Linked DNA regions of Spinactinospora alkalitolerans. The protein of the gene in region 1 interacts with the protein of each later gene in a pairwise test. Links are inferred from orthologs where the notes say so. Each region holds a gene or a part of one and is shown on either strand. Other genes may lie near its edges.

Region 1 (14,469 bases):
TTCAGCCTGGTGTCGGACACCGTCGTGGTCGGCAACACCGCCCCCGAGGTCACCCTGACCACGCCCGTCGACGGAGGCTTCTTCGACTGGGGCGACCCCGTCGCCTTCGACTCCACCATCACCGACCCCGAGGACGGCGACGCCGTCGACTGCGCCCGCGCCGCCTGGCAGTTCGGCATCGGGCACGACAGCCACGCCCACCCCGGCGCCACGGGCGAGGGCTGCTCGGGGACCATCCCCACCCCCTCGGACTCCGACCACGGCGAGACCGAGAACACCTACGGCGTCTTCCTGCTGACCTACACCGACGGCGGAGCCGAAGGCGTCCCCGCCGCGACGGGCGAGGCGTCGCTCTACCTCACCCCGAAGCTGCGCGAGGCCGAGTGGGCCGGTGAGCTCAGCGGAGGCGAGATCGTCGACGACAGCGGCGCCAGCGGTCAGCGCAAGGTCGGCTCGCTGGCCGAGGGCGACTGGATCTCCTTCGACCGGTTCAACTTCACCGGGATCAGCGGCGTGACCCTGCGCGCCGCCTCGGAGGCCGGCGGCACCGTGTCGCTGCGCTGGAACGCCCCCGACGGGCCGGTGATCGGCGAGATCCCCGTCGATGCGACCGGCGGGGCCGGCGACTACGTCAGCGCCTCCACCTTCCTCGGCGACACCTCGGGGGAGACCGGAACGCTCTACGTCACCACGACCGGCGGCGTCGACCTGGACTCGCTGCTCTTCCGCGGCCACGGGGTCGCCGAGCCGGCCGCGGCCGGCGACGGGCTGGACGCCCTGGCGACCGCGGTCGCCGACGCCGACCTGGACCGCAGGGTCGAGAAGCGGCTGGCCAACAAGGTCGACGTGGCCGTGCGGCACCACGACGGCGGCAGGGCCGAACCCGCGGTCGCACAACTGGAGGAGTTCCAGGACATGGCTCGCGCCGACGTGCCCGACTCCGCTCTCGCCGAGGAGCTGTTCTGGAAGGCCCAAGGGGTGATCGAGAGCCTCGGCGACTGATCGGCCCGTACCATTGTCCGACGCCGCTCGGGCGGCACAACCGCCCGAGCGGCACCCCAGGTGCTCCGGCGCCGCCATCCCCCATCGCGGTCTCCTCCAGAAAGGGAACCCATGAAGCTCCGCAGCATCGCAGCCACGACGACCACGACGGCACTGCTCACCCTCTGCGGCGGCGCGTTCCTCGCCGCTCCGGCAGCCGCCGACCTGGTCACCTCCTGCAACGGGCAGGGCGGCGCCGTCACCGTCCCCGGCGACCTCGTCGTCCCCGCCGGCAAGTCCTGCACGCTGACCGGAACCACCGTCGAGGGCGACGTCACCGTGCGGGCCGGCGCCGACCTCGTCGTCAAGGGCGGCACCTTCAAGGGCAAGGTCATCGTCCGGGAGGACGGCTACCTCGACACCACCGACACCGAGATCAGCGGGGCCGTGACCGCGCGCAGTGCCTTCGGCGCCTACCTGGAGGACAGCGAGCTGTCCGCCAACCTGCGCGCGGTCGCCGTCGACGGATCGACCGTGCAGGGCTTCGTGTTCTCCATCGGCTCCAGCGTCGACGGCAACGTCAACGCCAGAACCGGCGACCTCTTCGCGGAGTCCTCCACCATCGGCGGCGACTTCACCGGTGACGGCACCGGCTACACCGACCTCTACGACAGCGTGGTCGACGGCGACCTCAGGGTCGCCGGCAACGCCCACGGCAGCATCTTCTGCGGCGGCGAGGTCTACGGCGACGCCACCTACACCGGCAACTCCGACACCGTGCAGATCGGCTCCGACGGCCCCGTCGCCGGCTGCTCGGCGACCAGCTACTGGCACAACAACGTGACCGTGAAGGGCAACACCGCCACCGTCCACATCGACGACAACATCATCCGCGGCGACCTGACCGCCCGCGACAACGACCCCGTCGCGTTGGCCGGGCAGGACAACCGCGTGCGTGGGACGATCAACGGAGAGCTGGGCGAGATCGGCTCGGCGCAGGCCCGCACCCTCTCCGTGCAGGAGCGCTCCGAGGGACTGGAGGCCAAGGCCGACGACCGCCGCGAGGCGGCCGAAGCCGAGGCGGAGAAGGCCGGTCAGGCGTTCTGACCCCGGCACTTCTCGAGCACCGGACGGGCCCCCGCCGCCGCGGCGGGGGCCCGATCGGTGCCCGGCGCGACACAACGGCAAGGGGTGCTGATTGACCGGGGGAGACAGGGGGAGCGGGTCCGCCGTCGCCGGGATGCCGGTGTGGCAGGATGCTCACGTGGCAGCAATGCTCGCGAGCAGGGCGGAGACCCGGACCCAGGCGAGGATCCTGCGGCTGCTCCGCGACGAGGGGCCGCTGTCCCGCGCCGAGCTCGCCGACCGCCTCCAGGTGTCGCGGACCACCATCGCGGCCGAGGTCGGCCGGCTCACCGAGCTCGAACTCGCCGGGGACGCCGGACCCGCCACCTCGCGCGGCGGCCGCCGCTCCACCATCGTCGACTTCCGCGCCGACCTGAGGTTCGCCGGCGTCGACATCGGCGCCACCTCGCTGGGCGTCGCCATCACCGACGGGCGGCTGCGCGTCCTGGCCAAGGCCGCCGAGGAGATCGACGTCCGCGAGGGCCCCGAGAGCGTGCTGCCCACCGCCCTGCGCATCACCAGGGAACTCCTGGCCGAGCAGGAGAGCCCGCACCGGCTGGTCGGCGCGGGGGTCGGGGTGCCGGGGCCGGTCGACTTCGACCGCGGAGTCCCGGTGTCACCGCCGATCATGCCGGGCTGGGACGGCTACCCGGTCCGCGACGCGATGGCGCGCGAGCTGGGCTGCCCGGTGCTGCTGGACAACGACGTCAACGTGATGACGCTGGGCGAGCAGCACTCCGGGGTGGCGCGCTCGGCGCAGAACTTCCTCTTCGTCAAGATCGGCACGGGCATCGGCTGCGGGATCATGGTCGGCGGGCACATGTACCGCGGGGTGGACGGCTGCGCGGGCGACATCGGCCACATCACCGTCGAGGAGTCCGGGCCGATCTGCGCGTGCGGGGAGAAGGGCTGCCTGGAGGCGGTGTTCGGCGGCGCCGCGCTGGCCCGCGACGCCACCGCGGCCGCCCGCGCGGGGCGCTCCCGGGTGCTGCTGGACATGCTGGGGGAGCGGGGGGAGCTCACCGCGGTCGACGTCGGCGCCGCGGCGGCCCGCGGCGACGCGTGCTCGGTGCAGATGGTGCGCGAGGGCGGCCGCAGGGTCGGCCTCACGCTCGCCGGCCTGGTCTCCTTCATCAACCCCGGGCTGATCGTCATCGGCGGGCGGGTGGCCAACCTCGGGCACCTGCTGCTGTCGGAGATCCGCGGCGTGGTCTACCGGCGCTCGCTGCCGCTGGCCACCGGCAACATGCCGATCGTGCTGAGTGAACTGGGCGACGACGCCGGAGTGGTGGGCGCCGCCCGCATGGTCAGCGACGCCCTCTACGCGGTGGAGTGAGCGGCCAGGGGAGCGCGGCCGCGGTCCCTCTCCCGGTCGGGCCGTCTCAGGCGGTGCCGTTGCCGCCGCCGTCGCGGCGCCCGGCGCCCTTCCAGCGGTCGGCCACCGTGTCGAACAGCTTGCCGCCGGCGCTGGCCGCGCTGCCGGCCACGTCGCGCAGGGTGCCCACCAGCGGGTCGGCCGTGCGCTCCCAGGACTCCTGGTAGGACTTCGCCGCGTTGCGGGCCTCCTCGCCGATGGAGGCGTCGGTGTCGGTGTCGCGGCGCGGGTAGTCGCCGCCCAGGATGCGCCGGTAGGAGCCGTCGCTGATCCAGCGGTCCAGCTCGGCGAGGCGGATCACGGCGAAGGGGTGGGTCTGGCCCACCAGGTTGAGCAGCTTCAGCAGGCCGTCGCGGGCGTCGCCGCCGCGGTCGTACTCGCGCGCCTGCTCCAGGAACGCGTCGGTGTTCATCTCGGCCAGCCGGGAGCCGCCGGCCAGCTTCATCAGCGCGCGCTTGGCGGCATCGGGGTCCTGGGCGGCGAGCAGGCCGGCGCGGTCGCACGACAGCTCCGACTTGCGGTACCACTCCTCCAGCGCCGCGACGATCGCGCGGATGCCGATGTAGCCGAGCGGGATCCAGGCGACCCGTGCCGCCAGCCCGATCAGGGCCAGCAGCATGGTGCGGTAGACGGCGTGCCCGGACAGGATGTGGCCGACCTCGTGGCCGACGACGAAGCGCTGCTCCTCGGCGTCGAGGAGGTCGAACAGCCCGGTCGTCATGACGATGAACGGCTTGCTGCTGCCGATCGCCATGGCGTTGGGCCGCGGATTCTGCTGGATGTAGAGCTCGGGGACCTCGTCCAGGTCCAGGACGTAGGCGGCGTCGCGGACGTAGTCGTGGACCTCGGGGAACTGCTGCTCGCTCACCCGCACGGAGCTGGAGAGGAACATCAGGCGCAGTGCGCGCTCGTTGAACAGGCCCGAGAGCCGTTTGAAGACCTCGTCGAACCCCCGCAGCGACCGCAACGCGACCAGTGCGCCGCGATCGGCCGGGTGCTCGTAGGCTCGGGAGGAGATGGCGGTGAGTCGGACGCGGGTGCGGTCGGGAGAGTTGGCCATGTCGGCATGCTATGTCGCCATCAGGGGCCGCGCCACGATTTCCGGTATCGAGATATGACGCGTTTCTGCCCGCGGGTGCGGGGCGCCCGCTGGAGGGGTACGCGGGTACTTGCGGCGACGTGTGGGGGTAGGGGTGGAATAGCGCCGATGTGCATCGGGTTAATCTCGGCGTTGACCACGAATCCCGACAGCGGGGCCGAAACGGAGCAGCAGGGTGCCGAACGAACCGACGAGCACGTCCGAGGCGGCCGAGGGAGGCCGGTCCCGCCCGCGCCGCGTGGGCATCATGGGCGGCACATTCGATCCCATCCACCACGGCCACCTGGTGGCCGGCAGCGAGGTCGCACATCTGTTCCACCTCGACGAGGTGGTGTTCGTGCCCACCGGGCAGCCGTGGCAGAAGGAGACCGGCAAGGTCACCCCGGCCGAGCACCGGTACCTGATGACGGTGATCGCCACCGCGGAGAACCCGCAGTTCCGGGTCAGCCGCATCGAGGTCGACCGGGCGGGGCCGACCTACACCATCGACACGCTGCGCGAGATGCGCGACATCCTCGGCCCCGATGTGGAGCTGTTCTTCATCACCGGGGCCGACGCGCTGGGCGCTATCCTGAGCTGGCGCAATGTGGACGAGCTCTTCGAGCTCGCACATTTCGTAGGCTGTAACCGTCCCGGGCATCGGCTCACCGATACCGGACTGCCCGACGGCAAGGTCAGTCTCGTGGAGATCCCCGCGTTGGCCATCTCCTCGACCGAGTGTCGGGAACGCGTCCGCAAGGGCGAACCCATCTGGTACCTGGTGCCCGACGGCATCGTCCGCTACATCAACAAGACCGGGCTCTACCTCGACGATCGGGTGATGGACGGCACGCCGTGACGGCCGTCCGCGCGAGACGCCCCGCCGTCGAGGCAGACCCAGGGGAGGCAGCTAGCACATCGTGACCGCCACGGACAGGGCCGTCGAGCTCGTGAACATCGCCGCCGAGGCCGCGGCCGACAGACTCGCCCAGGAGATCGTCGCCTACGACGTCAGCGACCAGCTCGTCATCACCGACGCGTTCGTCCTGTGCTCCGCGCCCAACGACCGCCAGGTGCGCTCCATCGTCGACGAGGTCGAGGACCGCCTCCGCACGGCCGGAGCCAAGCCGGTGCGCCGCGAAGGGGAGCGCGACGGCCGCTGGGTGCTGCTGGACTACGTCGAGGTCGTCGTGCACATCCAGCACGAGGAGGAGCGCGGCTTCTACGGCCTGGAGCGGCTGTGGAAGGACTGCCCCGAGATCACCCTCCCCGACACCGCCAAGGGCGCGGTGCGCGAGGCCGAGGGCTCCGGCGACGGCTCCTAGGAGCCGTCGCCCCCGCCCGCTCCCGGGGCGCCGGACGATTCCCAGCGGCCGGGAGCGAGGCGGCCGCGAGTTGTGAGAAGTGAGGCCCTGTGACCGAGACCCGTCGCGTCGTCTGCTGGCGGCACGGCCAGACGTCGTGGAATCTGGAGAAGCGCTTCCAGGGGCAGACCGACATCCCGTTGGACCGGACCGGGGCGGCCCAGGCCGAGCACGCCGCCCGGCTCCTCACCGCCCTGGGGCCCGACGCGATCGTCGCCTCCGACCTGAGCCGGGCGGCCGACACCGCTGCGGCCCTGGCCCGCCGCACGGGGCTGCCGGTGGAGCACGACAAGGGGCTGCGGGAGCGCTCCGGCGGGCAGTGGGAGGGGCTGACCGGGACCGAGATCCGGGAGCGCTGGCCCGAGCGCTACGGGAACATGGACATCCCCGACGGCGAGGAGATGACCGCCGTCGGCAAGCGGGTGGCCGAGGTGATCGGCCGCGGCCTGGAGAAGGTGCCGGCCGACGGGGTCCTGGTGGTCGTCAGCCACGGCGCAGCGCTGCGCGCCGGCATCAACCGGATGCTGGGCCTGCCGGCGGAGTACCGCGAGGTGCTGGGGCCCCTCGGCAACTGCTCGTGGTCGGTGCTCGGCCCGCTGCGCTCGGGCGGCTGGCGGCTGCTGGAGCACAACGCGGCGAGCCTGCCCGAGGAGCGCGTGCTCGGCGACGACCGCTAGATCGCTGATGGGAGAGGGCTGGGATCGTCTCCGGTCCCTGCTGTGGTCGCGCGGGCTCGGTGGGGCTGTTGTCGGGCGCGAAGCGTCCGGCGACGCGAAAGGTGGCGGGATCGCCGCCGCTCAAGGCCCCGGCCGTCTATGGCGGGCGACCGGCACGGACAAGTGCGGCGGGACCTTTAGCGCCGCAGGCGCCGGCGCGCTGACGGCAGCCTCCCCAGGTCATGCGGTGGTGAACGAAAGAACTCCGGCCACAGCCCTCCAACCCCACGGTCGGTACATCTAACCGGGCCGTCCGGTCGGGCGGATTCGTTTCGACGAACCGCGTGGATTCCGCTATCGTTCAGGGAGTCGGCACGGGGAACACCCTGCGGCGGACTTCCCGATCGGGGGCTATGGCGCAGTTGGTAGCGCGCTTCCATGGCATGGAAGAGGTCTGGGGTTCGAATCCCCATAGCTCCACAGCGGATTCAAGGGCCGCCCCTGCACACAGGGGCGGCCTTTTTTGCGGCGGTTCTCTCGCCGATCTCGGCCTTGTCGGGGTTATCGCAACGTTTTCAGGACCCACAAGGTCAAGGTCGCTGGGAATGCGCCGGATCGCGGGTCGGGGCTGAGGCGGGACTGCGGCGGCGCGGTCGGTCAAGGCGTGAAAGTCCTTGTGCGCACTGGTCAGAGCACTCGCCGATGTCATGTAGAGTTGTACTCGCAGCAAGGGGCTATGGCGCAGTTGGTAGCGCGCTTCCATGGCATGGAAGAGGTCTGGGGTTCGAATCCCCATAGCTCCACGAGCCAGCCCGCGCTGGTCGGTGGCCTTCGGTCACCTTCCGCGCGGGCCGCTGTGTTTTCCGGGGGGCGACCCCCGAGCCCCCGAGGAACGAAATCCCGCATCCGGTCGGATGCGGGATTTTTCGTGCGCGGCTCCGGCGCGGTGCGTGGTCAGTGCGTCCCGCTCCGTTGTCCTGGCCGGTTACGGCCAGGCGGTAAACCTCAACCGGCGACCGGGTGAGGAAGCGAGGGTCTTCTCCGCGAACATCCACTGACCAGCGGCGATGCCGATGTCCTGCGACGCTGCTCGGCGACCGCTCCGGGAGGCCTCACCGTCCGTGTCGCGAATGTGGCGATTCATGGCTTCTGTGAAATGAGCGCGGAATGTAGGTTGATTCCATCTCCTGGCGAATCGTGTGGCGATTCGCGTCCTGAGGCGCACGGGCAGTGGCACCCTCATCGGTTCCCGTGCCGCGACCGGTCCATCCCCTGTTCCCGCTTGGATCTCTCCGCCCCCGCTCGGCCTGCGCGGACAGCCCCGTGATCCGTGCCCAGGACATCCGACGAGTAGACAAGCAGAGGTCGACCTTGACTCCGATATCCCCCGCCGCCCCCACCCGAGTGTTCGCCCGGCGCCTGGCGGCCTCCGGCGGCGTGTTCGCCGCGGCCGGCGCGCTCACGCTCGCCGCCGCGGCGCCGGCCCAGGCCGACCCCTCGGCCCCCGGGACCGGCGGCGCGCACTACGCCAACGCCCGCATCGCCACCGACGAGTTCTGCCTCAGCGCGCCCCCCGTCGGCGATGTCAGCACCGACCGCGCCGACGGCGACGCCTCGGCGGACTGGTCCAGCGGCGGCGGCGCGCAGAACTGGGGCGACTCCCGCGCTCCCGAGTCCGCGGAGAGCTCGGTGACCCGCACCGGCGACGAGCTCACCGCCACCGCGTCGATCGCCGGTGTGTCCTACAGCGGGCTCTGCGACGGCGGGAGCGGGGAGGACCTCCTCACCACCCTGGACGAGACCGCGCAGACCGAGATCCTCGAACTGGGCTCCGCCACGTCCACCTCCACCTGGACCGCTGACGCGGGCGCGTCGACCAGCATCGAGGTCGAGGGCCTGAAGGTCCTGGGCGAGAGCGTCGAGTTCCAGGGCGGTTCCTGGAGCGAGACCTTCGAGTTCACCGACGCCACGGTCGAGGTCGTCGCCACCAAGCACTCCGCCGAGCTCGAGGAGAACGGCGCCGACCACGTCACCACGGCCAACTCCTGGCTGCTGGTGCAGTTCAACGTCACGCCCGCCGAAGGCGAGTACTTCGAGCACCGCCTGGACTTCGCCACGACCGGCGTCTTCAGCGACAAGGACGTCACCGGCGACGGCGACGGCGATGGCGACGGTGACGGTGACGGCGATGGCGACGGTGACGGCGACAACGGCGGCGGCGACCCGAGCACCCCGCCCGGCGACGGCGACGGCGACGGCGGCGGTGACCCGAGCACCCCGCCCGGCGACGGCGACAACGGCGACGGCGGCGGTGACGGCGACGACAAGCCCGCTCCGCCCGCGGACGACAACGGCGAGGACGGCGACGCCGACGGCGGTCTGCCCGTCACCGGCGCCGCGCTCGGCGGTCTGATCGCCGCCGCGGTGGTCGCCGTCGGCGGTGGCGGCGCCGCGATGTACCTGTCGCGCCGCCGCCGGTCCGCGTCGGCTGACACCGGCGCCGACGAGACCTCCTGACGGCGGTCTTCGGCATCCGGTCAGCGGGGCCCCACCGATCGATCGGCGGGGCCCCGCCCGCGTTCGCCCGGCGGCTCGCGGAGGCCGTCGCCGCGGCGTCGGCGCCGATGTCTGCCGCGCCGCTCTTCGGGGCATGACCACCGCCGACGGCGATCACGCGAGGAGAGGAAAGACCATGTCGCTGACCCTGGGCGGGGGCCCACTGGCCGCGGACGCCCCCACGACGGTGAACTACGCCCTCGACGCGCCCCGGCACGCGCTCTTCATGCACCCGTTCCCGCGGCGGGTGCGGGCGGTGATCGGCGGGCGCACGGTGCTGGACTCCGAACGGGGCGGCCTGGTCCACGAGACCGGGCTGCTGCCGGTGCTGTACGTGCCGATCGAGGACATCGCGCAGGACCTGCTCACTCCGAGCGGCCACACCACCCACTGCCCGTACAAGGGCGACGCGGCCTACTGGAACGTCGCGGTGGACGGCGCGGTCGCGGAGAACGCCGTGTGGGCCTATCCGGAGCCCGTGCCCGAGGCCGCCTGGCTGCGCGGGTTCGCGGCGATGTACTGGGACGCGGCCGACGCATGGTACGACGAGGAGGAGCAGGTCGAGGGCCACCTGCGCGACCCCTTCCACCGGGTCGACGTCCGCCGGTCGGCCAGGCGGGTGCTGGTGCGGCTGGGGGACGAGGAGATCGCGCTGACCGACCATCCGAGGGTCCTTTCCGAGACCGGCCTGCCCAATCGCCACTACCTCCCGCTCGAAGGGGTCCGGGGCGAGCTGCTGGTCCCCAGCGAGAAGCGGACGTACTGCCCGTACAAGGGACAGGCCTTCTACTGGCACCTGCGCGTGGGGGACCGCGAGGTGGCCGACGCCGCCTGGTCCTACCCCGATCCGCTCAAGGACGCCCAGAACGTCCGCGAGTACCTGTGCTTCCTGCACGACGAGCTGACCGTCACGGTGGAGTGACCGGGGCCGGCGCGGCGGCGCGGCCGCGCCGCACGAGCGGCTGTGGACAACGGTCCCCGCCCGGTTCCGCGGACCGGTACTGTCACATGCGTGGCTGATCTCCCGGACGTCGACGAACTACTGGACGCCGCGGTGCGCGCCCTCGGCGGGGCGCGGCGCGACGGGCAGGTGGCGATGGCCCAAGCGGTCGACGCCGCCATCGACATCGAGGAACACCTCGTCGTGCAGGCCGGCACCGGCACCGGCAAGTCGCTGGCCTACCTCGTGCCGGCGATCCGGCACGCCATGGCCAACGACACCACGGTCGTGGTCTCCACCGCGACCATCGCGCTGCAGCGCCAGCTCATCGACCGCGACCTGCCCCGGCTGGCCGCCGCGCTGGCGCCGCTGCTCCGGCGCGAGCCCACGTTCGCCATCCTCAAGGGGCGGCGCAACTACCTGTGCCGGCACCGGTTGCAGACCGCGGCCGACGCCGAGCCCGACGAGGTCGAACTGTTCGACCCCCGCGCGCTGTCCTCGCTGGGCCGGCAGGTCCAGCGGTTGCACGAGTGGGCCGAGGAGACCGTCACCGGCGACCGGGACGAACTCGTGCCCGGCGTCGGCGACCTCGCCTGGCGGCAGGTCTCGGTCGCGGCCAACGAGTGCGTGGGCGCCGCGGCCTGCCCGTTCGGCGTCGAATGCTTCGCCGAGCAGGCGCGGGCCGAGGCCGGCGGCGTCGACGTCGTGGTGACCAACCACGCGCTGCTCGCCATCGACGCCATGCAGAGCTACCAGATCCTGCCCGAGCACCGCGTGCTGCTGGTCGACGAGGCCCACGAGCTCGTCGACCGGGTGACATCGGCGGCCAGCGGCGCGCTGACCGAGCGGGCGGTCGCGACCGCGGCCAAGCGCGCGGCCCGCCTGTGCGAGGTCGAGCTGACCGAGCGCCTCGGCGAGACCGCCGACGGACTCGCGCTGATCTTCACCGACGCCGAGCCGGGACGCGTCGACCACCTGCCCGAGGCGCTGGCCGGCGCCGTGGCGAGCGTCCGCGACGCCGCGCACGGCTGCATCTCCGCGCTGGGCCCGGAGAACAAGAACGACCCCGAGGCCGCCACCGCGCGCAGGCTCGCGCTGGCCGCGCTGGAGGAGGTGCACGACACCGCCGTGCGCGTCCTGGAGTCCTTCGAGCCGCCGCTGCGCGACCGGCGCGACGTCGTGTGGCTCACCAAGAGCCCCAAGCAGCCGCCGGGCCTGCACGTGGCGCCGCTGGCGGTCGGCGGCCTGCTGCGCGAGAAGCTGTTCGGCGACCGCACCACCGTGCTGACCTCGGCCACCCTCGCGCTCGGCGGATCGTTCACGACGCTGGCCGTGCAGTGGGGGCTCGGCAGGGAGACGGCGGGCGAGGAGACCCGGCCCCGCCCCGCGGCGGCCGAGGAGGCGGCGGAGGACGCGCGCGAGGCAGGGGAGGACGCCGACGACTCCCACACCGCGGCCGGTGAGCCGCGGTGGCGGGGGCTGGACGTCGGTTCGCCCTTCGATCACGCCCGCAGCGGGATCCTCTACGTCGCCAAGCACTTGCCGCCGCCCGGTCGCGACGGGCTCGACCAGCGCTACCTGGACGAGATCGCCGGGCTGATCGAGGCCGCCGGCGGCCGCACGCTGGGGCTGTTCTCCTCGATGCGGGCCGCGGCGCAGGCCGCCGAGGATCTGCGCGAGCGCCTCGACCACCCGATCCTGTGCCAGGGCGACGACTCCACCGGCCAGTTGGTCGGGGAGTTCGCCGAGGACGAGCGCTCCTGCCTGTTCGGCACGCTGTCGCTGTGGCAGGGGGTCGACGTCCCGGGGGCGTCGCTGCAACTGGTGATCGTGGACCGCATCCCGTTCCCGCGCCCCGACGACCCGCTGTCCTCGGCCCGCCAGCGGGCGGTGGGCGCGCACGGCGGCAACGGCTTCATGTCGGTGGCGGCGACCCACGCCGCGCTGCTGCTCGCCCAGGGGACGGGGCGGCTGCTGCGCGCCATGGACGATCGGGGTGTGGTGGCGGTGCTCGACCCGCGCCTGGCCACCGCGCGTTACGGGGGGTTCCTGCGGGCCTCTCTGCCGCCCTACTGGGGGACCACCGACCCCGAGGTGGCCCGCGCCGCGCTGCGTCGGCTCGACGCCGCCGCGCCGGTGGGCAGCGCGGTCTGACACGGCGCCGCGCCGTACCGGCCTGCCCGGCGGCTAGCGGCGCAGCCGGTAGCCGAAGAGCCGGACCGCGTAGCCGGGGGACTCGTCGTCGGCGGGGTGGATGTACCAGCGGTCGTCGTGGTCGCCGATCGACAGCTCGTTCCACATGAGGTCGATGAGCTTCAGCCGCGCCACGACCGAGGCGTTGGGGTCGAGCACGATGGCGTAGGAGTGGTCGGTGAGCCGCTGGGTGACCATTCCCACCGGCTGGCCGTCCCAGATCGCCGGTACGGGGGCGTGGCCGATCTCGACCCCGCACAGCCGCATCTGCTCGATCTCCTCGTCCAGGGCCTCGGCGGCCAGGGCGTCGTCCAGCTTCAGGGCGTCTTCGAGCTCGTCGCGGTCGTCGTCGGTGCGCAGGTAGGCGTGGTAGGTGCGGTGGCCGCACGGTCGGCACAACCGCCAGACAACGCACCTCGCAAGGCCGTAGGCCGATTGCGCCTCTCCTATGCCGCGGTAGGCGCTGACCCTGCGGATCGCGCCGCAATCGCAGCACAGAGCGGTGAGCTCCTGTTTCATCGTGGCAGTCCCCCTCCCAGGCGAGTATGCGATGGGAACCCTCCATTAGGGAACCGGTTCGGTGAAGGAGTTCCTGCAAACTGTCGTCATCAATGCCCAAAAAGATCTACGTACGGCCGGAATGGCCTGTCTGTTTCCTCCCAAACGCGGACTCGGGATGATATAGGACGCATCGGGCGCCGGGGCGGGGTCGGCTCCCAGGCCAGGGCGTTGTCAGGCGTTGTCGGCGACGGTCGTGGAGTCGTCGGAGGCCGAATCGCCGTCGGTTTCGGCGTCCCGCCGTGCGGCCGGCTCAGGTTTGGGTTTCGCGTCGTCCGGATCGGCGTCGAGCAGCGGGTGCTCTTCGACCCTGTAGCGCTTGATGTAGATGCTGAGGAAGGTCTGCAGGCTGGCCCCCGCGGGCAGCGCGAGCAGCGCGCCGGGTGCGCCCAGGATCGCGGCGCCGGCGATGACCGAGGCGAACGCCACCGCGGGGTGCATGTCGAGGGTCCTGGCCGTGATGCGCGGCTGCAGCACGTAGTTCTCGAACTGCTGGTAGACGGTGATGAAGACGAGGATCCAGATGGCCGGCCACGGGCCCTCCATCAGCGCGACCAGCACCGGGACCACGCCGCCGATGTAGGTGCCCACCGTCGGGATGAACTGCGAGAGAACCCCGACCCACAGCGCCAGCGCGAACGCGAACGGGATGTCCAGCACGGTCAGCGCCAGGTAGTGCGCCGCGGCGCAGATCAGCGCGAGCAGGGCGCGGGAGTAGATGTAGCCGCCGGTCTTGTCGATGGCGATCTCCCAGGCGCGCAGCACCTCGCGCTGGGTGCGCGGCGGCAGCACCGAGCAGATGGTGCGGCGGAACCGCGGGCCGTCGGCGCACAGATAGAACGTGAACAGCGCGATCGTCAGCCCGTTGAACAGCAGGACCAGCACGGTCGTCCCCGCGCCCCACAGGTTCCCGGCCAGGCTGGAGGCGTACTGCTCGATGAGCCCGCTGGCGCTGGAGATCTCGCTCAGCAGGTTGGTGGGCGAGAAGTCGGTGTTGAACGTGGCGTTGATCCAGCGCAGCACCGCGCGGGTCATCGCGGGAAGCTCGTCGACGAAATCGACGACCTGGCTGACCAGCATCGACCCCAGCACGGTGAAGAAGGAGGCGACCATGACGAACACGAGCAGCATGACCGCGCCGGTGGCGAGCCCGCGCGGCCAGCGGTGCCGGTGCAGCCAGTTGACGGCCGGTTCCAGCGCGAGCGCGAGGAACAGCGAGATCAGCAGCAGCACGAGCAGGTCCTGCAACTGGACGAAGAGCCACCAGGCGATGCCGAAGGCCGCAATGGTCCACACGGCCAGCATCATCGCCCTGGGCAGCCAGGAGGGCATGCCGTTCTTGGCGGGGGAGGGCCGCCGCTGGGCCGTCCGCTCGTTCTTGGAAGCGCTCATGGGGCGCCGGGACTTCCTTCTGCTCGGGGCACGCCTGGACGGCCGTTCCGCCCCGGCTCAGTCCTCCAGGGACAGACCTCGTTTGTTGCGCGCCGTCCACTCGCGCATGCGCTTGGGATAACCGACGATCTCAACATCGTAGGCCGGGGCCGCAAGGTTGTGCGCGACCTTCTTTATGACCTCGGGGGCACCCACCCGCCGCCGGATCCACTCACCGTCGGTGGCCACCGCGACGGCCGTGGTGCCGGTGG
Region 2 (14,438 bases), 320 kb from region 1 along the record:
TGGGGTCGTGCCGCATGATCTTCTGGAACAGCAGGTAGGCGGCCGGAGCCAGGCTCATCGCGGTGCCTGGGTGGCCGGAGCCCGCCTCCTCGACCGCGTCCATCGCGAGGGCGCGGACCACGTCGACGGCGCGCTGGTCCAATTCCGACCACTCAAGGGACTTCGAGGTGTCGATGTTCACGCGGGCTCAGGGCTCCTTTCGCGCATCCAGGCCATAAAACGGGCGCGGCGCCCGGAATGTGTCCCGAGATCTGTGGATATGGACTTGCCTGCCGTGCCGGCCGCCGACCACGACCTCCGGTGCCACCACGGGCCCGCCACGACAGGGACGACTATCCCTGAGCCTATCGTCCAAACCGTACGGCCAGGATGTTCAACACGTCTCACCGCATCTCGCGGGGGCGCGGTCCTTGACCCGCCGGGTGCGGCGCGCTAGGAGGACGGGGCGCGCGCAACGGAGCGGAAGCGCGGTGGAAGCGCAGTGGAACGGACAAGGCGCGCGGAGGGGGTGGAGGGCGAGGCCGCCGGGGAGCCGGCCGGGCGGGGAGAACGGTGAGCGCCCTGCGGACGCCCGCGGCCGCCACAGCTCAGAGCGCCTCCCGGCGGACCGGCCCCGGTTGGGGGACCCCTCCAGGTAAGTACTACAGTATGTCGTTGACCGGGTTCGCGGATTCCCGGCGCGTATTCTCGGCGGGTGTCGGTGGGATCCGACGGGCGCCTGAGGGCGGCGCGCGGCCTCCGCAGGCCTGCTGTGGCGAGCAGTGAAGATTCCCTATTCCTTTGAGGTTCAGCGTGTCTGTGTCCGTAGAGCGGATGTCTCCCGCCGCGCGTTTCGCGCCGCGCGGCCGGCGGGCCGAACGGCAGGTGGGCGCCTTGCGGGCGCGGTTGGCCCCGAAGGTCCGGCCCGAGCGGCCCTGGACGCGACGGCGCTGATGACGTTGCTGAACCGCTCCCCTCACACCACGTCCGACTCCTCCTCGGCCGACCGGCCGGCCGAAGACGGCACGGCCGACGGCACGACGGCCGGCGAGTCGGCCGGCCGCGGCGCCGCGGCCGAGCCCGCGGGGCGCTCCGGCTCCTTCGGCGCCTACGTGCGCGCCTACGTGGCGCTGTCCAAGCCGCGCGTCATCGAGCTGCTGCTGATCACCACGATCCCGGTGATGTTCGTGGCCGCGGCCGGCGTGCCGCGGCTGTGGAACGTCGTCGCGACGCTGCTGTTCGGCACCATGTCGGCGGCCAGCGCCAACGCGATCAACTGCTACATCGACCGCGACATCGACCAGGAGATGCGCCGCACCCGGCGCCGCCCGGTCGCGATGCACCAGGTGACCCCGCGTGGCGCCGTGATCTACGGCCTGACGCTGGCCGTGGCGTCGACGGCCGGCTTCGCGGTGTTCGTGAACTGGCTGTCGGCCGCCCTCTCGGTGTTCGCGATCGCCTTCTACATCTTCGTCTACACGATGCTGCTCAAGCGGCGCACCGCGCAGAACGTCGTGTGGGGCGGCATCGCGGGCTGCATGCCGGTGCTCATCGGCTGGGCCGCCGTCACCAACCGGCTGGACTGGGCACCGTTCATCCTCTTCCTCGTCGTGTTCTTCTGGACGCCGCCGCACACCTGGGCGCTGGCGATGCGCTACCGCGAGGACTACGCCGCGGCCAACGTGCCGATGCTCCCGGTCGTGGCCGGCGACCGCCGCGTGGTGCTGGAGTGCGTGCTCTACAGTTGGGCGACCGTGCTGGTGTCGGTGGTGCTGTGGCCGGTCGCGCAGACCACGCTGTTCTACCCGGTGGTGGCCGTCGTGCTCGGCGCGATCCTGCTGGTGCAGGCCCACCGCCTGCTCGTGAAGGTGCGCGCGGGCGTCACCGGCCCGCGGTTGAAGACGATGGGTTTCTTCCACCTGTCCAACGCCTATCTGGCGCTGCTGTTCGCCGCGGTGACGATCGACCCGCTGCTCGCCGCCCTCATGCGCTGACCCCGCCGCTTCGGGGAGCGGGCGGGCACGGGGCGGCCCGAAGGCGCGGGCACCCGTTCGCAGGAGCCGCCCGGGGCGCTCTTCGCCTCCCGCGGTCCCGCGCGCTCTGTCGCACCGCATCGGTATAACAGGGCGCATGTCAACCACCCCCACCGCCACGGCGGAGACGGTCTGGACCGACGGCCCGGACGGATACGCGCTCGCCCTTGACGGCCGCACCCTCGTGTGCCGCGGCGCCAAGGGGAGGCGGCTGAAATCCGTTCCCAAGAAGGTGCGCGACTCCGCCGAGGCCGAACGCCTGCTCGGCCTCGCCCAATGGCTCCAGCGCCACGACCGCGAATGCCGCAAGCGCGTGGAGTCCTGGATGCTCGGCGCGCTCCCGGTCCCGGCCGCGCTGCTCGCCGAGGTCTGGCCCGACCCCTCCTGGCGCGCCCTGTTGGAGAACCTGTTCGTCGTCCCCGCCGAGGGGGGTGACGGCGGATTCCTGCGCGGCATCGGCGACGACGGCCGCATCGACGCCGAGACCGCGTGGCTCGGCGCCGAGCGCGTCGTCATCAGCCACCCCGTGCTGATCGATGACCTCGACGACGTCAGGGAGTTCGCGCTCGAACTCGGCATCGAGCAGGGCGTCCCGCAGCTCACGCGCGAGGTGCACCGCAAACCCGGCGGCCTCGCCGCCGAAGCCCGGCGGGTCGCCGACTACGCCGACGGGGAGTTCGAGGCGCTGCGCGAGGCCACCGGCCGCGCCCAGCGCGGCGGGTTCGCGGTGCGCGGCGGCTACGCGGTCTGCCGCGCCGTCGACGCCGGCCGCAGCGTCCAGGCCCGCTACTGGATCGGCTCCGACGCCCCCGAATACCGCGCGTTCACCGGCGACCTCGTCTGGGTCGACGCCGACGAGCGTCCGCTGCCGCTGCGCGAGGTCGGCCCGGTCGCCTGGTCCGAAGGCGTCCGCATGGCCGAAATGATCTACACCGGTCGTACGGCCGCGGAGGAGGACCAGGCGTGACCGCGCTCCCCGCTTCCGGCTCCGCGTCCGATCCCGGACCCGGGTCCGGCACCGCGCTCTTCGACGCGGGCCTGGCCCCTCTCGGCTCCGCGCCCGGCGCCGAGACCGATTGGGTCCGCGCCCGCCGCCACGTCCATCCGGTGCTCGGCGAGCGCCCGGCCGTGCGGCTCGCCGGCGACACCAAGGTCCCCGCGAGGACGCCGCGCTGGACCTCCTCGACTTCGCCGCGCCCGCGGTCTCCGGGCCGCACGGCCCGCTGGAGCGGTTCCTCCCGCTCAGGCCCATCCTCGAGATCTTCGCGGAGACGTGGGAACGGGACCGCACGGCACGGACCGCGGACTGACCCGTCGATACCGGGCGGCGTGCGGCACCGCGCACGCCGCCCGATGGCGGACCGGACCCGCTCGGGGGCGGCAGGGCCGCGCAGCAGGCCTCTGTGGCCGCCGCTCCAGCGGGCCGGTTCTGTCGGCGGGCCCTGGTAGCTCTGGGACCGCGCACCGACCTTCCCCCTTCCCCCGCACGTTGAAGGAGACGCCGTGCCCCCCACCGCCGTCCCCGGCGACGCCTTCCCGGCACTCGCCGACGCCGGGCTGCTGCCGCCCGATGCCGAGGTCCCCGGCACCCATCCCGTCCGGGCGCGCGCCTTCGGCCACCCGGCGCTGCCGCGGCCGACCGTGCGGATCGTCGCCGACGCCGTCGCCCCCGCGGAGGACGCCGCACTGGCCCACCTGGGGTTCGGCCTCCGGCACGTGAGCGAGCCCGTCGCGCGCGGGCGCGCGTCCGCACCCCTGCGCTACCCCTACTGGGCCCTGGTGCACGATCCGGACGGCGCCGTCGCGGCGCTCGCCGCGACCCGGAGACTGGAGGCCGCGGCCCGCCTCGCCGGGACCAAACCCGGCCGCGCCTTCTCCGCCTACGAGGACATCGCCGAGACCCTGCCGCCGCTCCAGGCCCCGCCCATGTGGGACGAGGCGGCGCGGTCCTTCATCGAGGCCGAGCGCCACTACTACGCGCAGCGCTGCTTCTCCCGGGCGCGCCGCGCCGAGCGTGTGCTGCCCGAACCGCCCGACACCGAAGCGGTTCGCGCGGCGTTCCTGGAGTTCTCCGAGGTCGGCGCGGTCGGCGTGAAGGAGGTCAAGGAGCACGTCGCCGACCTCGGCGCGCGGTTCGGCGCCGAGCGAGCCCACGCCGAACTGCGTGAACTGGCGCTGCTGCGCTCCCGCGCCGGCCTCCCGCCGTGGGCCGACCTCGTCGATCAGATCGGCGCGTGGGCGCGCGAAGCCGGTCTGGACCCGGCGGCCGAGCAGAGCGGCCTGCTCGCCGAACTCCTCTCCCTCTCGGCGGTGTCCCAGGCCGAGAACGGCTTCTGGGACCGCAACCGCACCGGAATCGCCCGGCTCGCCGAGCGCGACCCGAGGATGCGGCCCCTGCTGCGCACCATGGTGAGCGGCTCCGGGATGCGCGCCGCACCCAGGAGCTGGGTCCCGCTGCTGCTGGAGAGCGGGGCCGTCGCCGACCTCGCCGCCACCGCCGCGCCCGGCGAGACCGCGGCCTGGCTTGAACACGCCATGGCGGCGGCCACCCGGCGCGCCTGGACCGGGCAGCCCGACAACGACGCGTACGCACTCGTCGCCCCGCTCGCCGCGCGGCTGCGCGCCGACGGTGTCCCGGTCAAGGCGTGGGGCGTCAGCCTCCGCTCGGGGCGCACCCTGCGCCCGGGGCTGCTCGACACCCTGCTCGGTGAAGGCGTGCCCTTCGACGACGGCGGCGCGACCGTCGACGCCGACGCGTTCATGGGAAAGTGGGACACCCCTCCGCCGCACGGCCCGCACGGCTACGCGCCCCTCATGGCCGACTCCCGCTACGCGCCACTGGTCCGCGACCTGGTCGACCGCTACACGGAGGCCGGGCGGGTACACGTCCTTTGGCGCCTCCCGCTGCTGCGGCCGCTGGTCACCGCACGCCTCGACGTGCTCGCCGACGACCTCGTGCACGGCGGGCTGCACCGGGCGCGAACGGCGCTGGAGGTGCTGGAACATGTGGACCGGCGGTTCTGGGACGCCGTCCCCGGGCAGGTGGCCCGGATCCGCGAGGCCGACGCTGACGCGGTGCTCGCGCGCACCCTGCGCCGCGGAATCGTCGACGAGCTGGAGCAGCCGGACCGGTCGCGTGTCGTCAAGGTGAAGCGGTCGGGGCCGGGCATGCTCATGACCATGTCCTCCGCGGCGTTCGCGCACGTCCGGCGGCTGCGAGCCGCGACCTCGGGCGCGGCGGACGGCACCGACCCGGCGGACCCCGCCGATGCCGCCGATGGCGCCGCCGCGGCGCCCGGTCTCCACGCGGACCTCGCGGCACTGGACGGCGCCCGCCGCACCCGGTTCGAGGCCGTATCCGAAGTCCGCTTCGGGTGGTTCCGGGCCGGGGACGGAGATAACGGCGACCTCGTCGAGATCTCCGACGACGACCCGCCCGGACGGTGGTGCCCGCCCGGCGCGCCTCCCGCCGACATCGTGGGGCCTGAGGCGTACGGGCCCAGGAGCCCTTGGCACGAGCGGCGCGTGCGGATCGTCGACCGCAGCGGCGACCACGAGGAGGTCCTGTGGTCGCTCCCCGCGGAATCCGCCGTGTGGACGGCGGTGCACGGTGTCGCCGACGGCACCTCCGAACCGCTCCGCCCGGAACTCGCCGCCCACCTGACCCCGCGCGATCCCGAGGCTTCGGCCCGTCTGCGCGCGGTCACCGACGGGCAGGCGCGCGCCCTGGTGCGCGCCGCGGCCGCCGAGATCGGCGGCATCCACCGCTTCCAGAGCAGGTCGATGCCGCTGCCCGCCACCCGGGCCGAGGTCGACCGCCTGCTCCCCGGCGCCCACGACGCCCTCGCGAAGGGCGTCGCGGGGCTGGCCCGCGAGGCCGCGCTCTTCCAGCGCGCTCTGCGGCGGCTGCACGAACGGCCGGTGTGAGACCCGGAGGCCGGTCGGGGTCTGCGGGGCGGCGGAGAGCAGGGACCGCGAGCGCGGTGCGCCGGTCCCCGCAGGCCCTCCGGGGACGGCCGCCGCGTCCCGTCACCGCGTTCCGGTATTCCTGGCTCGTCACGCTTCACGGCGGTCCCGCCCTCGGGACCCGAGCGCGGCGACGGGCGCCCCGTCGCTCCTCCTGTCGGTTCCGTCTGGTAGGACGATGCCGACGACCCGACGCGCCAGTCCACCGGATCCAGCAGGTGTCCACCGAAAAACCGAACGAAACGGAAGGGGCGGGGTGAGCACGCAGACGACCCTGGAAGCCGCGCAGATCGAGCCCGCCGAGCTGCGTTACGCCGATGAGCTGGCGTTCCTCGCCGCCTACGACACCGGACCGCGCCCGCCCGGGTGGCGGCTGACCCCGCGCGCCGTCGTCACCTTCATCGTCGGCAGCGGCGGAGCCGGGCTCCGCGTCGCCGAGCCGGTCGATGGCGTGCCCGCGAGCATGGAGATCCCCGCGAAGTTCGTGGGGGAGCGCGGCCTCGTCGAGCGCAGCGTCGTCACGCTGGCCGGCGAGCGCGGACTGCTCCTGGTGGGCGAACCCGGTACGGCCAAGTCGATGCTCTCGGAACTGCTGGCCGCGGCGGTCAGCGGCACCGGTGCGCTCACCGTCCAGGGCACCGCCGGCACCACCGAGGAGCACCTGCGCTACGGCTGGAACTACGCGCTGCTGCTGGCCAAGGGGCCGAGCCGGGAGGCGCTCGCGCCCTCCCCGGTGCTCACGGCGCTGCGCTCCGGCCGCCTGGCCAGGGTCGAGGAGGTTACGCGCTGCCTGCCCGAGGTGCAGGACGCCCTGGTCTCGATCCTCTCCGATCGCCGCATGGCCGTCCCGGAGCTGGCGGGCACCGCGGAGGGCGACGACGCCGCAGGGGAGGGGCTGTTCCTGGCCCGCCCCGGCTTCAACGTCATCGCGACGGCGAACCTGCGCGACCGCGGGGTCTCGGAGATGAGCGCGGCCCTCAAGCGGCGCTTCAACTTCGAGGCCGTCCCGCCCATCGCCGACCTCGACGCCGAGGTCGAGCTCGTGCGCGGCCAGGCCGGTGCGGCGATCGCCCGCCACGACCGCGACCTCGCGGTCGACGACGCCGTCATCGAGGCCCTGGTCACCGCCTTCCGCGACCTGCGCTCCGGCCGCTCGGCCGAGGGCTGGCCGGTCGAGCGGCCCACGACCGTCATGAGCACCGCCGAGGCCGTGGGCATCACCACCTCCCTCGGGCTGCAGGCGGCCTACCTCGGCGCCGGCGATCTGCTGTCGCTGCTCCCCGGCTACCTCCTGGGCACGGTGCGCAAGGACGACCCCGAGGACCAGGGGCGGCTGCTGGCCTACTGGGATTCCACCGTCCGCCACCGCGCCGAGGACGGCGCCCGCCTGTGGAAGCGCCTCTACGAGCTCCGCCACGTGCTGGGGGAGTGAGCCCCGTGCGGACCGAGACGACGTCGGACGCGCAGCGCGGTCCCGCGTGACGCGCGGGCCTCGCGGCCGGCGAGGCCACGAGACCGGTCGTGAACGAAGGGACCTGGAATCCGGCCGGCGGTGCCCGCCGAGCCGGAGGCCTTCCACGGGGGCGGCGAGGGCGGGAGCGGGCTTCGGGCCGGGGTTGTCCACAGGTTGCCGGATGGGAGTTGGCGTGGAGGGCTTGACAGGGCGAGGGTGGATTTCACGCGGCTCTGCTGAGTCGGGTGGTCTGCCCCCTGGTCGGGCGGGGCATGCGCGGCGCCCGGTTCGATGGAGGTCGGACGAGGAGATGACGCACGCATGAACCCGCAGGACGGCACGCCGGCCCGGGCGGCGGCGCCCGGCGCCGCAGAGATGACCGAGGCGCTGGTGGCCGCCGAGTCACCGCACCTCATCGGGGTGCGGCACCATTCCCCGGTGCTCGCCGCCGCCATGCCCGCGCTGCTCGACGCCGCGCGGCCCGACGCCGTCCTCGTCGAGCTGCCGCACGAGGCCGACCCGTGGCTGCCGTGGCTCGGCCACCCCGAGACGACCGCGCCGGTCGCGCTGGTGCTCGGCGAGGAGCGGGCCTACGGGTTCTACCCCTTCGCCGATTTCTCGCCGGAGCTCGCCGCCATCCGCTGGGCCCGTTCCAACGGCGTGCCGGTGCGCGCCATCGACCTCCCGGCCTCGATCCGGCCCCCGAGCGAGCGCCCCGCGCTCGGTCCACCCGAGTCGGGGCCGGCGGCCGCCGTCCGCGGGGCCGAGGACGTGGACGGTGAGGAGGAGCTGTGGGACCGCCTGGTCGAGGCGCGCTCCTACGGAGCCGACCCCGAACGCGTGCGCCGCGCCGCGCTCGCCATGGGCTGGCTCGGCCGTGCCGACGAAGAGGCGCGGGGCGGCGTCGCCCCCCGGGACCTCGTGCGTGAGGCGTGGATGCGCCGCCGCGTCGACGAGGTCACCGCCGAGCTCGGCGCGCACCGCCCCGCCGCGGTCGTCGGGGCGTTCCACGCCGCGGCGCTGCTGCCGTCCGGAGGCGGCGGGGCCGAGGCGTTCGCGCTTCCCCCGACCTCCGAGGTCCCCGTTCCGGTGCCGGGCGGTCCCGTGCCCGGCGGCACGGTCACCGCGCTGATCCCCTACACCTTCGAGCTGCTCGACTCCCGCTCGGGCTACCCGGCCGGCATCCGCGACCCCGAGTGGCAGCAGGACGTCCACCGCTCGGGCGGCGCCCCCGAACTGGTCGAGCGCGCCGCGGCGAGCCGGCTCGCCGCCGTCGGGCGCCGCATGCGCGGCGACGGTCACGCCGTGGGGGTTCCCGACACGGCCGCCGCCTACCGCATGGCCCGCGACCTCGCAGCCCTGCGCGGCCTTGCCGCGCCCGGTCGGCGCGAGCTCGTCGAGGGCATGACCAGCGCGCTGACCCAGGGCGAATCCTTCGGGCGGGCGCGCGCCGTCGCCGCCGCGGCCCACCGCGAGCTCGTCGGCGAGCGCCGCGGCGCGCCCGCGTCCGGAGCCCCGGCATCGGGGCTCGTCGTCCACGTCACGGCGTTGCTGGCCGAGCTCGGCCTGCCGGGGCCGGACTCCCGGGGCCGGGAACGCGATCTGCGCCTCGACCCGTTCCGCAACGGGCGCGACCGCGCCCGGCACGTCGCGCTGAACCGGCTCGCGGCCGCCGGCGTCTCCTACGCCGAGGAGCGCGGTGTCGCGGGCCTCGGCGACGCCGAATCCCTCGGGCGGCGGTGGCGCGCCGCGTGGCGCCCCACCACCGGGGCCACGCTGGAAATGGCGGCCTGCTACGGCATCACGCTGGAGTCCGCGGCCCGGGGGCGGATCTCGGCCGACCTCCGCGAGGCCGACGGCGACCTCACTCCGGCCGCGGCCGGGGCCCTGCTCGCCCGCGCCGCCGAATGCGGCCTGCCGGAGCAGGTCGCCGAGCTGGGCGGGCGCATCGACTCCGCGGTCCTGCCGCGCGTCGGCCTGGCCGACGCCATCACCCTGCACGACCACGTCCACCGCATCGTCGCGGGCCAGGTTCCCGGGATGCGCGACGTCCCCGCGTCCCTGCCGCGCCTGCGGACCCGGCTCGCCGAGGCAGCGGTCGCCTCGGTCGCGGGCATGGCCGGCAGCACCGACCTCGCCGACGCCGCGGCGCTGCTGCGCGTCGTCCGCCTCGTGCAGGCCCAGGCCGCGCTGCCGGGTGCGGTCGGACCCCGACGACTGCTCTGGCAACTGCGCGGCCTCAGCGCCGAGGGCGGCCCCCTCGCGCAGGGGGCCGCGACCGCGGCGCTGGTCCTGCTGGACGAGCTCCCGGCGGCGGACCTGGCCGACCGCCTGGAAGGCTGGCTGGACCTCGCCCGCCCGCCGGGCGTGCTCGGCAGCGAGAACGGCGGCGACCGGGGCGGCAGCGGCGGGGGCGCCGAGGGCCGAGGGAGGCGCCACGAGGGCCATGGCGGAGACGGCGACGGCGACGCCGCGGGCCATGACGGCCGGGGCCTGGCCCACCGCATCGCGGGCGCCCTGACCGTCGCGGCCCCCGTGGTCGAAGGGGACCCCGGCGTCCTCGACGCGATGAGCGGGCCGATCGAGCGCTGGCCCGACGCCGACTTCCTCGCCCGGCTGCCCGCGCTGCGCGAAGGCTACGAGGTGCTGTCCGCGGCCGCCCGCTCCCGCTTCCTTGAGACCGTCTCGGAGCGGCACGGCCACCTCTCAGCGCACGACCTCGCCGTCGACGCCGAACGGTCGGCGGCCTGGGCGGCGGCCGACCTCGCCGCCCGCTCGGTGGTCGGCGCCCTCGTCCCCGGCCTGCTGGAGCGCTGCGGCGCGGCCGCGCCGCCGGGCCCCGGTGCCCCGGGGCCCTCCGCGGCCCGCGAGGGGAGCCCCGTCTCCGCCGACGGCGGAACCGCGAACGCCATCGGCCCGCTCGACCGGTGGCGGCTGGTCCTGGGGCGGCCGCCGAGCGAAGGCGCCGCGGCGACCGCGCACCGCGCCGCGGCCGCGCTCGACGAGCTCTACGGGCGGGGCCACGGCGAAGGAGCGCAGACCGGGGAGGGCGGTCCCCGCGGCGGGAGCGAGCGGCCCCGGCCCTCGGCGCGCGAATGGGCCGAGGAACTGGAGGCGCTGTTCGGTTCCCGGGTCCGCGAAGAGGTCCTCGGGCGGGCCGCGCAGCGCGGGCGCGGTGACGTGCTCGACCAGCTCGACCCCGAGCACGTCACCCCCTCCGTCGACCTGCTGGAGCACGTCCTGTCGTTGAGCGGCGCGCTTCCGGAGTCCCGGCTGGCGAAGCTGCGCCCCCTCGTCGACCGGCTGATCCGGCAACTCGTCGAACGGCTGGCGCGGCGGATGCGCCCCGCGCTGACCGGCCTGAACATGCCGCGCCCGACCCGCAGGCCCGGAGGTCGGCTGGACCTCGGCCGCACCATCCGGGCCAATCTGCACACCGCGCGGCCGGGCAACGACGGCGCGATGGTCGTCGTCCCCGAGCGGCCGGTCTTCTCCACCCGGGCCCGGCGCAGCGCCGACTGGCACGTCAACATCGTGGTCGACGTGTCGGGCTCGATGGAGCGCTCCACGATCTACGCGGCGCTCGTCGCGGCCGTCCTGCACGGTCTGCCCGCGCTGAGCGTGTCGTTCACGGCGTTCTCGACCGAGGTCGTCGACCTCACCGACCGGGTCGGCGATCCGCTCGGCCTGCTGCTGGAGGTGTCGGTCGGCGGCGGGACCGACATCGGCGCCGGACTCGCGCACGCCCGAGCGCGCGTCACGGTGCCCAACCGCACCGTCGTCGCGCTCATCACCGACTTCGAGGAGGGCGGCAACCTGTCCAGGACGCTCGGCGAGGTCGGAGCGCTGGCGGGCAGCGGAGCGCACCTGCTGGGCCTGGCGGCCCTGGACGACGCGGGCAAACCCGTCTACAACCGCGCGCTGGCCGAGCGCTTCGTGGCCGCGGGCATGCCGGTCGCGGCGCTGTCACCGGAGGAGCTCGCCTCCTGGATCGGGGAGAGGGTGCGCGGGTGAGGGACGCGCGGACGAGTGGCGTCGGTAGCGCTGACAGGGCGGCCGCCCGGGCCGGCGGTGCCGGGGCGACGGAAGGGAACGGAGGGGATCGATGAGCGCCGAACGACCCCGGATCGACGCGGGACTGGCCGCCGACCTGCTCGGAGCCGCACCGGGGAGGGTCCGCAGGAAGCTCGATGCCGACCCCCGCGTCGCCGAGACCTGGGAGTGGCGGGCCGACGACGACGGCTGGAGCGTCGCAGCGGGCGGTGAGACCGTGCGGCTCGCCGCCCCCGTGCTCACCGAGGCCGCCCAGGTCGGCTGCAGCTGCCTGCTCAGCCCCCGCTGCCTGCACCTGCTCGCCGCCGTCGGCGTCCTCGACTCCGCGGGCGAGGGCGAACCGGCGGCCGGGGAACCGACCGGGGAGCCGGCCGGCACCGGCCCGGTCGACTCCGGACCGGAGACCGGGAGCGGCGCGCTCCTCGACCTGGCGGCCCCCGTCGACATCGACGACGCCGCCGGCGAGGCCGCGCTCCTGGCCTGGTCGGCCGGTGCGGAGGTGCTCACCACCGGGGTGCGCGCGGCCGGTGCGCCGCACCGCGCCGGGCTCCTGCGGGCCGCCTCCGTCGCGCGCGCCGCGCGGTTGCCGCGGCTCGCGGCCGCCTGCACCACCGTCGCCGCGGGCGTCCGCGACGCCGCGACGCCCGCGTTCACCCTGCCCGGCTACACCGAGGCCCTGGGCGACCTCCTCGGTCTCGCCTGGCGGCTGGGAGGCGGGCCCGAGGGTCCCCGCCCCGCCGCCGTGCTCGCCGACGTCGGCGTGGGCCGCCGGTCCTACGCCGAGATCGGGACGCTGCGGCTGTACGGCCTCGCCTGCGAGCGGGTCGCCACCGGATCCGGCTATGCCGGGGTGGTCTCGCACGTCCTCGCCTCCGGCGCGGGCGGGCAGCGCGCGCTGTGGCGCATCGGCGACGTCGCTCCGGGGGGCGCGGAGCGGGTCACGGCGGCCTACCGCGGGCCGGTCGGGTTCGGCGGCGTCTCGCTGAGCCACCGCGACCTCGCCCGCTCGGGCATGGTCGCCCAGCGGGTGAGCGCCAGCGCCGACGGCCGGCTCAGCGGGGGCACGGCCACGACCGCCGCGACCTCGGGCGGCGCCACCTGGTGGGATCCGCCGCTGTCGGCGCTGTGGGAGGAGCCGTTCGCCGACCAGGTGGCGCGTGCCCTGGCGGCCCTGTCCGCGCCCGTGCACCGCACCGGGGCCGACCTGGTGTTCGCGGACCTGACGGTCGTCGGCCCGGGGGATTCCCCGGGAGAGGACGGTTCGCTCCTGGCCACCGAGGTCGGCACGGGACGGACCGTGCTGGCCGTCGCCGCCGGCCCCGATGACCGCGTGGGCGCCGCCAACCTGGTTCGGCTCGCCGCCGACCACGGCGCCGCGCTGCGCGTCGTGGCGCGCCCGCTGCCCGGGCGGCCCGGTGCGCTGCACCTGCTGGCCGCGGCCCCGGACGCGAGCCGGCCCCTGCCCGAGTCATGGGCCGGCCGGATCAACCTCGGGCTGGACGCGCTGCCCGGCCGCCCGCCCGGACACCCCCGGACCCCGGTGGCCGACGGGGCCCGGCGCGATCCCGAATCGCCGCTCGCCCCCTGCACGCGGGTGCTGAACCGGCTGGCCGAAGGCGGCCGCTGCGCCGCCTCGGCCGCCGCCGTCGACGCCGCCGTGCCCCGGCTGCGCCGCACCCACCTTCCCGGAGCCGCCGACCTGCTCACCGAGCTCGGCGCCGCCGCCGGCGAGCGGCTGCGCACCGCCACAGGAGAGTCGGTCCCGCCGCCCCCCGACCGCCTCGCCCTGACGTGGCTGGCCGCCCTGGCCTATGCGAGCGCGGCAGCCGCCGACCTGGACCGCCGCGCCTGGATCGGAGCCACCTCCGGCCGGTCTTCTCGGCACCGTGGACCCTACTGAGGTCCGCATCGGCCCGTGCCCGGCCCGAGCCGCCCGCGGCCGGACGTTCACCTCCGGCTCACCACACGGTTTTCGCGGACCCCGGTGAAGCGGCGACGGCTCTGATCCCCACGGCTTCGAGACGCGGCGCCGAACGTGTGTCCGGACCAGGCCGGATGGTGCCTTGAGGGGGCGGTTGGCGCTGCTGGGGCGGGGGTGAGGCGTTACGCTCGGGGACTATGCCCGCTCTTGACACAAAAGCCATCCTCGAGGGACGCAAGCCCGGCCGTCACTCGACGGGACTGATCATCGGCATCATCGTGAGCGTCGTCTGCATGCTCCTGGTGCTCGGCTACCTGCTGCTGGGCGGCCTGGCCGGCGGCGGTGCGGTCGGCGCGCTCGGCTTCGTGGTCAGCCTGGTCGCGGCGATCATCCCGGTGGCCGTCCTGATTCCGCTGATCCTGCTGCTGGACCGGCTGGAACCCGAGCCCGGCCCCGTGCTGCTCTTCGCATTCCTGTGGGGAGCGGGCGTGGCCGTCCTGGTCTCGCTCGTCCTCAACACGATGGGCATGGAGCTCTACACCGTGCCGCTGTTCGGCGCGGATCTGGGCTCCTACATCAGCGCGGCCGTCGGAGCCCCACTGGTGGAGGAGAGCGCCAAGGGCATCGTGCTGCTCTTCCTGCTGTGGCGGCGCCGGCACGAGATCGACTCCTACACCGACGGCGTCATCTACGCGGGCATGGTGGCGACCGGGTTCGCCTTCACCGAGAACATCTCCTACTTCCTCAGCGCGCTGTTCGAGCAGGGCTTCGCGGGTCTCGCCTTCACCTTCATCCTGCGCGGCATCATCGCCCCCTTCGGCCACCCGCTCTACACCGCGATGATCGGCCTGGGCGTCGCGCACGCGGCCATCAACCGGGGCGGCGCGCGCTTCCTCGCGCCCGTCGGCGGCTGGATCGCCGCGGTGCTGCTGCACGGGCTGTGGAACGGGTCCACGATCTTCGGCTGGATCGGCCTGGGCGTCGCCTACGTCGTGCTGCTCTTCGTGCTGATCATGATCATCGTGGTCGCCGT

Evidence for each region.
Region 2: the proteins of rsfS (region 1) and HDA32_RS08800 interact in binary tests that used the Escherichia coli proteins (3 or more experiments, as listed by UniProt). The link is inferred for Spinactinospora alkalitolerans from one-to-one orthologs.

Annotation. Positions count from the first base shown.
Region 1 is NZ_JACCCC010000001.1:1,660,813-1,675,281, forward strand. The notes cover bases 4,327-7,181. They hold rsfS (ribosome silencing factor), read left to right. Parts: upstream 4,327-5,479; coding sequence 5,480-5,884; downstream 5,885-7,181. Other genes in these bases: HDA32_RS07415 (M48 family metallopeptidase), read right to left, coding at 4,327-4,541; nadD (nicotinate-nucleotide adenylyltransferase), read left to right, coding at 4,756-5,418; HDA32_RS07430 (histidine phosphatase family protein), read left to right, coding at 5,974-6,600. In the rest of the region: HDA32_RS07400 (PQQ-dependent sugar dehydrogenase), read left to right, coding at 1-1,002; HDA32_RS07405 (hypothetical protein), read left to right, coding at 1,114-2,088; HDA32_RS07410 (ROK family transcriptional regulator), read left to right, coding at 2,255-3,442; more of HDA32_RS07415, read right to left, coding at 3,489-4,326; HDA32_RS07445 (hypothetical protein), read left to right, coding at 7,951-9,096; HDA32_RS07450 (DUF427 domain-containing protein), read left to right, coding at 9,272-10,057; HDA32_RS07455 (ATP-dependent DNA helicase), read left to right, coding at 10,148-12,229; HDA32_RS07460 (DUF6315 family protein), read right to left, coding at 12,263-12,787; HDA32_RS07465 (AI-2E family transporter), read right to left, coding at 13,001-14,218; HDA32_RS07470 (hypothetical protein), read right to left, coding at 14,276-14,469. UniProt on the Escherichia coli protein: Functions as a ribosomal silencing factor. Interacts with ribosomal protein uL14 (rplN), blocking formation of intersubunit bridge B8.
Region 2 is NZ_JACCCC010000001.1:1,975,559-1,989,996, forward strand. What follows is about bases 5,499-8,322. They hold HDA32_RS08800 (ATP-binding protein), read left to right. Parts: upstream 5,499-6,234; coding sequence 6,235-7,410; downstream 7,411-8,322. Other genes in these bases: HDA32_RS08795 (hypothetical protein), read left to right, coding at 5,499-5,939; HDA32_RS30530 (DUF5682 family protein), read left to right, coding at 7,753-8,322. Outside these bases: tkt (transketolase), read right to left, coding at 1-181; HDA32_RS08785 (heme o synthase), read left to right, coding at 933-1,973; HDA32_RS08790 (DUF4132 domain-containing protein), read left to right, coding at 2,110-2,979; more of HDA32_RS08795, read left to right, coding at 3,516-5,498; more of HDA32_RS30530, read left to right, coding at 8,323-11,445; HDA32_RS08810 (hypothetical protein), read left to right, coding at 11,537-13,384; HDA32_RS08815 (PrsW family intramembrane metalloprotease), read left to right, coding at 13,603-14,438.